2 regions of the Oceanimonas sp. MB9 genome follow, and region 2 is predicted to be linked to the other one. Evidence: predicted binding sites of a transcription regulator. Region 2 holds the regulator's gene; the other holds the start of a gene.
The links. Region 2 encodes sigma-54, which starts transcription at its own class of promoters, with help from an activator protein. Its sites were predicted from a motif close to TGGCACNGTTTTNGCTT; they were not measured.

Region 1: OJHNALOF_RS05860 (flagellar hook-length control protein FliK) is a predicted target of sigma-54. The motif match lies at 2,047-2,063, and genes of this name have one in related genera.

Annotation. Positions count from the first base shown of each region.
Region 1 covers NZ_VFBE01000005.1:562,483-565,829, reverse strand. The annotation lists gene OJHNALOF_RS05865 (flagellar basal body-associated FliL family protein) at 1-74, opposite strand, end outside; gene OJHNALOF_RS05860 (flagellar hook-length control protein FliK) at 104-1,990, opposite strand; gene fliJ (flagellar export protein FliJ) at 2,102-2,539, opposite strand; gene fliI (flagellar protein export ATPase FliI) at 2,539-3,347, opposite strand, start outside.
Region 2 covers NZ_VFBE01000008.1:46,277-49,623, forward strand. The annotation lists gene rapZ (RNase adapter RapZ) at 1-27, opposite strand, end outside; gene ptsN (PTS IIA-like nitrogen regulatory protein PtsN) at 38-484, opposite strand; gene hpf (ribosome hibernation promoting factor) at 487-774, opposite strand; gene OJHNALOF_RS11035 (RNA polymerase factor sigma-54) at 799-2,235, opposite strand; gene lptB (LPS export ABC transporter ATP-binding protein) at 2,279-3,004, opposite strand; gene lptA (lipopolysaccharide transport periplasmic protein LptA) at 3,007-3,347, opposite strand, start outside.

The sequences.
Region 1 (3,347 bases), on a different contig from region 2:
ACCACCAGCAGCACTATCCAGATCAGCTTGCGTTTATACCATGCCACCTTGGGAATGGTGAGGTTTTCTGCCATGCTCTGCCCTTATATATAAACCATTGATATCATGCAAAAAAATCAATTCTGCCATCGTTGAAAAAGGTGTTCGCCCCGCGGGAGCCATAGGCCGCCTGGTCTTCACTCGGCCCCTGCTCAAACGGGGATGGATTATGCCCCCTTTCCCGACCGGTTGCATCCTGCCCCGAGGCCCCGTTCTGGGCGCCGCCCTGCTGGCCGGCAAAACCGCCCACCTGCCCCTGGCCGAGCTGAATACCCTGCTGGCCCAGCATGTCTCTGAGTCTCGGCATGGCCTGCTCCAGCAGTTCCCGGGCCTGAGGATGCTGCGCCTGGATATGCATGCTGAGCTCGCCCTGCTCAAACCTGAGCTGAATGCGCATGCCGCCCAGCTCGGACGGATTCAGACGAATGTCTGCCTGTTGCAAATCCTGATTCACCATCACCTGCACCTGTTGGCTCAGCTGGCGGGCATTCTGCTCCGGTGAGGCCTGGTGCAGGTTGAGCATGCGTTCCCCCTGGGGCTGAGGCACGCGCTCTGGTGCCGGGGCGGCGTCCCGTGTGGCTGCCGTCGTCGTCACCAACTGTGGATCGCTGACGCCGGCGGCCGGCCGGGTCACGGCATCACCGGCTGTTCCCTGAGCAACCAGAGAAGTACTGGCCGGTCGCTCGCTGAGCGGCAGTTCCTCGTCGCCCTCGGAACCCTCTATTGTCCCGGCGCTGAGATCAATGGCCGCCTGCTCGTCGCCGTCATTCGATTTGAGGGCAATCTCGGCATCCCCCTTGACGCCGGGCTCCGTCGCCTGGCCTTGTTGGGTCTGCTGCCAGCGACGACCGTGCTCGATCTGGGCCAGCCAGTCGGGCGTGGCCGTCCTTTCCTGCCGAACCGAAGCAACATCCTGCCTGGGCGCAATCGGCGGCTCTGCCTCCGTCTCCCCCGTCATGTCCGGCCCCTCGCCGGCCACAGTATTCACCGGGACGGGCGAAGAAGCTCGCGCAGTTTCAGCCTGCTCTGGTGCTAACGGGGAGGCGCGGCCGGCCTGTTCAGCCGCCGATGGCTGAGCACCTGAATCACGGATGTCTGAAGGCTGTTTCGGTAATGCCTCCGCCCCGGCGTCGTCGGCCCCAACCGGGGGCGCCACCTGAGCAGGCTGGTCACCGGCCTTGCCGCTGGAAGAAATCGTGGTAGTAGCGCGTTCGCTTTCACCGGTCATACCGGCATGAAGGGCGGCAGCGGGAATTCCTTTGTCGCCCGGCCCCGCCGTTTCCGCCTTGGCGGCCACAGGGGGCGGATTACCACTCGGCGGCTCTTTGGGCTGCGCCTGGGTGGAATGCTGCCCTGGAGAGGAGGCCTTTACTGCAGCCTGTTGAGCCGTTACAAAGGATTCGTTTGCCGCCGAACTGCCGGTTTTTGCCGGTTTCACATCCGGTTCGGCGCTATCTGCCGAGGCGTGATCGTCCTGCCGGACGGCCTGAGCAACCGGCTGAGCGGGCTCCCTGCGGCCCTGACGCAGTGATTCGGCATGCGCTTCCAGCAGGTCGGCGGCTGCCGTTGCCGCCTCCGGCAGCGGCTTGCCGCCCACTGCCGCCGCGGTGGAAGGGATCTCCTCGGCCGGCACTGCGGAAACGGCATCGCCAGCCGCGAAGCCTTCCTTGGTATCGCCCGGACTTGAGTCGGTCCCGTCACTCTCGGCCGCTTCGTTGGTTGTTGCATCGACCGTTGACAATTTATTGGCGCCGGACTCAGTGGATTCAGCCATAACCCGGTCTTCGCCACTGTCCGCCCCCGGAACGGCCGGCATGCCCTTGTCGCCGGTTTCGGCGCCGGCCTTGCTCAGCAGTTCGGAAAAACCGGATGGCTTTCCCGCCTCGCCCGGCTGCAAAGCGGCCCTTGACGAATTCATGCCGCCGAACAGGGCGGGAATGACTGTGGTCATGCTGATCCCCTGATTGTCGCTGTGGCCGGTGCGGCCTCGATACTGTTACTTCAAAAAAGCAATTTATGTACCAACTTTAATAACGCGTAAGCGAGGGCGTGAGTATGAGCACTAGAGCGGCTTGCGGTGAAAGCGGTAGATGGCGAGGTTGTCGAGCATTTTCTGCTCCTGGCGGGCGGCTTCCTGCTGCTTGCGTTCGGCCTCACGAGCCAGCAACTTTTCAATGGCCTGCTTGCGGGTACGTACCGCCAGCCAGGCATTACGGCTTTGTTCCAGCTCGTCCCGGGCTTGTTGCAGGCCCTGCTGCTGCTGCTGCTGGGCGATTTCCAGCTTGTCGATAAAACCGCGAAAGTGGCCAAACTGATGGGCTTCCAGGCCGCTTCGGCCCCGTTGCTGAAAGGTCTGTACATACTGACGCTGATACTGGCTCAGGGTCTGCAGCTGCTGCTCCATGCGTTGCAGTTGCAGCTGGGCGACGTTCATCTCGGCCGCCGCCTTGCGCTCTTCGCCGTCGAGCTGTTCAAGCAGCAGGTTCAGGGCCCGGCTCATCAGCCGGCCCTCAGCAGCGGCATGGTCACCACTTCCAGCTCTTTCAGGCTGTCATCAAGGCCAATGACGTCTGTCATGCCCTGGGTCAGAAAGCGGTCGAGCCGGGGCCGAATGGTGATGGCCATGTCGAGCCGGGGATCGGCGCCACTCTTGTAGGCACCGAGGTTGATCAGGTCGTGATTCTGCTGATAGAGGGCGTAGGCCTGTTTCAGTGCTCGGGCCTGTTGCTGGTGCTCAGGAGTGGTGACCGCCGTCATTACCCGACTGATGGACTTTTCAATGTCGATGGCGGGGTAATGGCCGCTGTCGGCCAGCTGCCGCGACAGCACAATATGGCCGTCGAGAATGGCCCGGGCCGCATCGGCAATGGGATCCTGCAGATCATCCCCTTCCGTCAGCACGGTAAAAAAGGCGGTGATGCTGCCCTGCCCCTCGGCACCGTTGCCGGCCCGCTCCACCAGCGCCGGCAATTTGGCAAACACCGACGGCGGATAGCCCTTGCTGGCCGGCGGCTCGCCCACCGCCAGGGCAATCTCCCGCTGAGCCTGGGCATAGCGGGTCAGGGAGTCCATCAGCAGCAACACATTCAGCCCCTGATCCCGATAATATTCCGCCAGGGTCAGGGCGGTCTCGCAGCCCTTGAGCCGCATCAGCGGCGAGGCGTCGGCGGGGGCCGCCACCACCACGGCCCGGGCCCGGCCCTCATTCCCCAGAATGACGTCGATAAATTCCTTCACCTCCCGGCCCCGCTCGCCGATAAGCCCCACCACCACCACGTCGGCCCGGGCTCCCCGGGTCATCATGCCGA
Region 2 (3,347 bases):
ACGGCCACTGACGATCACCAGCTGCATCTTGCTATCCTCAGGCTGAAATCATGATTTGATAGAGTTCCTCATCGCTGCCGGCCTGACGTAATTGCCGGCACACCTGCTTGTTACTCAGTTTCTCGGCGATCAGCGACAGGGTCTTGAGGTGTTGCTTGCATTCCTGCTCCGGTACCAGCAGGGCAAACACCAGGCCCACCGGCTGGTTGTCGATGGCGTCGAATTCCACCGGCTCGGCAAAGGTAAGCAGTACGGCAGTCGCCTTGTTGTCATCACTGATCCGGCCGTGAGGAATGGCGATGCCATTGCCGATGCCGGTACTGCCCATTTTCTCTCGGGCCAGCAGACAGTCAAAAAGCGGCTGGCTGCCGATATTGAGATGTTCGGCAGCCAGCTCGCTGATAATTTCCAGAGCACGTTTTTTGCTCGTGCAGGGGACTGCACTGCGGGTGCAGCCCCTGCTGAGTATGTCGGCGACTTCCATGGTTATTTTTGCTTGAGTTTTTCTTTGTGTTTGATGATTTGACGATCCAGCTTGTCGATGAGGCTGTCGATGGCCGCATACATGTTTTCATGCTGGGAGTTGGCAAACAGCTCGCCGCCGGTGACGTTCAGCTTGGCTTCGGCGATTTGCTGCATTTTTTCCACATTAAGGATGACGTGCGCATTGGTGATGTGATCGAAATGGCGTTCCAGCCGGGTAAACTTGCTGTTCACATAATCACGCAGGGCATCGGTGATCTCGACATGGTGTCCGGTCAGATTTATTTGCATAACGTCTTCCTTCTGTCGTTGCCTTTAAACCAGGCGTTTGCGCTGATTGGAAGGGGGAATGGCCAGTGATTCCCTGTACTTGGCGATGGTTCGCCTGGCCACCTTGATCCCCTGGTCGGCCAGCAGCTGGGCAATTTTGCTGTCGCTCAGCGGCTTGGCCGGGTTTTCGGCCCCGACCAGCTTCTTGATCAGGGCGCGAATTGCCGTGGACGAACACTCACCCCCGTCGTCGGTGCCCACATGACTGGAGAAGAAATACTTGAGTTCAAACACGCCACGGGGGCTGTGCATGAACTTCTGTGTGGTCACCCGGGAGATGGTGGATTCGTGCATCTCCACCGCTTCCGCCACATGGTTCAGCACCATGGGCTTCATGGCCTCTTCTCCATATTCAAAGAATGCCTGTTGTTGTTCAACAATACAATTGGCAACCTTGAGCAGGGTCTCATTTCGGCTTTCAAGGCTCTTGAGAAACCACTTGGCGTCCTGCAGGTGATTGCGAATAAACTGGCCGTCCTCGCTGTTGCGGGGCTTGCTGGCCAGGGCCGCGTAGGTCTGGTTGAGCCGTATCTTGGGCATGGCCTCGGGGTTGAGTTCCACCACCCAGACCCCGCTGCGCTTGGTGACCACCACATCGGGAATGACGTATTCGGAGTTACCCTGAATAATGCTGCTGCCGGGGCGGGGCTCCAGTTGCTGAATCAGCGCCAGCACTTCCCTGAGCTCGTCTTCCTTGAGCTTGGTCTTGCGCTGCAGGCTGCGGTAGTCACGGTTGCCGAGCAGGTCCATGTGCTGGGCCAGCAAGGCGCGGGCTTCACTCAGCCAGGGTGTGTCGGGCGGATACTGCTCTAGCTGAATGCACAGGCATTCCTGCACGCTGCGGGCGGCCACGCCGATGGGATCGAAGTGCTGAATACGCTTGAGCACTGCTTCCACTTCGTCGGCTTCGATACCGAGCTCCTGGGCCGATACCGCTTCCAGCAGATCGTCGATACCGGCGGTGAGGTAGCCGGCGTCGTCGACGGCATCGATTATGGCCATGGCGATGGCCTGATCGGTGTCACTGAAAGGGGTCAGATTCATCTGCCAGATCAGGTAGTCCTGCAGGCTCTCGGTGGTTTCACCCTGGTAAACGCTGTCTTCCAGCCCTTCCGGCAGGCCGGCGCCGCCGCTGACCGGAGAGGCGGTGTAAACCTCCTCCCAGCTGGTGTCCATGGGCAAGTCTTCGGACAGCTGGTTGCGCTCCATGGCGGTGTCGGCGGCCATCTGCTCTTCGTTGCGGTTGTCGGCCACCTTGACGCTGTCGGCTTCCTCCTGCTCCAGCAGGGGGTTGCTGTCCAGCGCCTGCTGAATTTCCTGCTGCAGCTCCATGCTGGACAGCTGCAACAGGCGAATGGCCTGCTGCAGCTGGGGCGTCATGGTCAGCTGCTGGCCCAGACGTAACTGAAGAGTCGGCTTCATGTATGCAAACGTCCTTCCATATCAACCGCGGGTTGCGGTGCCTTCAGAGGCTGAATTGTTCGCCGAGATAAACCTTTTTGACCTGCTCGTTGGCGAGGATTTCCGTCGGTGTGCCGGCGGCGATGCGGTGCCCATGACTGACAATATAGGCCTTTTCGCACACGTCCAGGGTCTCGCGTACATTGTGATCGGTGATCAGTACGCCCAGTCCTCTGTCCCTGAGGTGCAGAATGATTTTCTTGATGTCTATCACCGAAATGGGATCCACGCCGGCAAAGGGTTCGTCGAGCAGAATAAAGCGCGGATCCGCCGCCAGCGCCCGGGCGATCTCAACCCGCCGCCGTTCGCCGCCGGACAGACTCATTCCCAGGCTGTCGCGAATATGGGTAATGTTGAATTCTTCCAGCAGCTGTTCCATTTTCTCGCTGCGGCCGTCGGCATTCAGATCCTTGCGGGTCTGCAGCACCGCCATCAGGTTGTCGGCAACGCTCAGGCGGCGAAAAATCGAGGCCTCCTGGGGCAGGTAGCCAATGCCGGAGCGGGCGCGCACGTGCATGGGCTCGTGACTGATATCCTGGCCGTCGATGGTGATGCTGCCGGCGTCCCGCTGGACCAGGCCTACAATCATGTAAAAGGAGGTGGTCTTGCCGGCACCGTTGGGGCCGAGCAGACCCACGATCTGACCGGTGTTCACGGTCAGGCTGACGTCGGCCACCACTTTGCGGCCCTTGTAGCTTTTCTGCAGGCCGCGCGCTTTCAGTATCGCCATGCTCAGTTCTTGTCCTGCTCGTCGAAATTCTGCACCTGCTCGGGCAGGAAGATGGTGGTGACCCTGTCCTTGCCGCCCTGGCTTTCGGCCTCCATCTGCTCCTTGTCGATAAAGTAGCGAATACGGTAGCCGGTGACGATGTTGTCATCCTGCTTGAGCTTGGCGTCCCGAATCAGGGTGATGGTGCGGGCGCGCATGTCGTAGTGAATTTCCCGCGCCTCGGCATGCACCGGCTTGCCGTTGTTGAGGATCTGCTCGTAGGTGGCCGGACTGCCCTTGGCGGTCATCGACTGCAGGCCCTGTTCATTGCGGATCACCACCAGCTGGTCGGCGCGCACGTCTA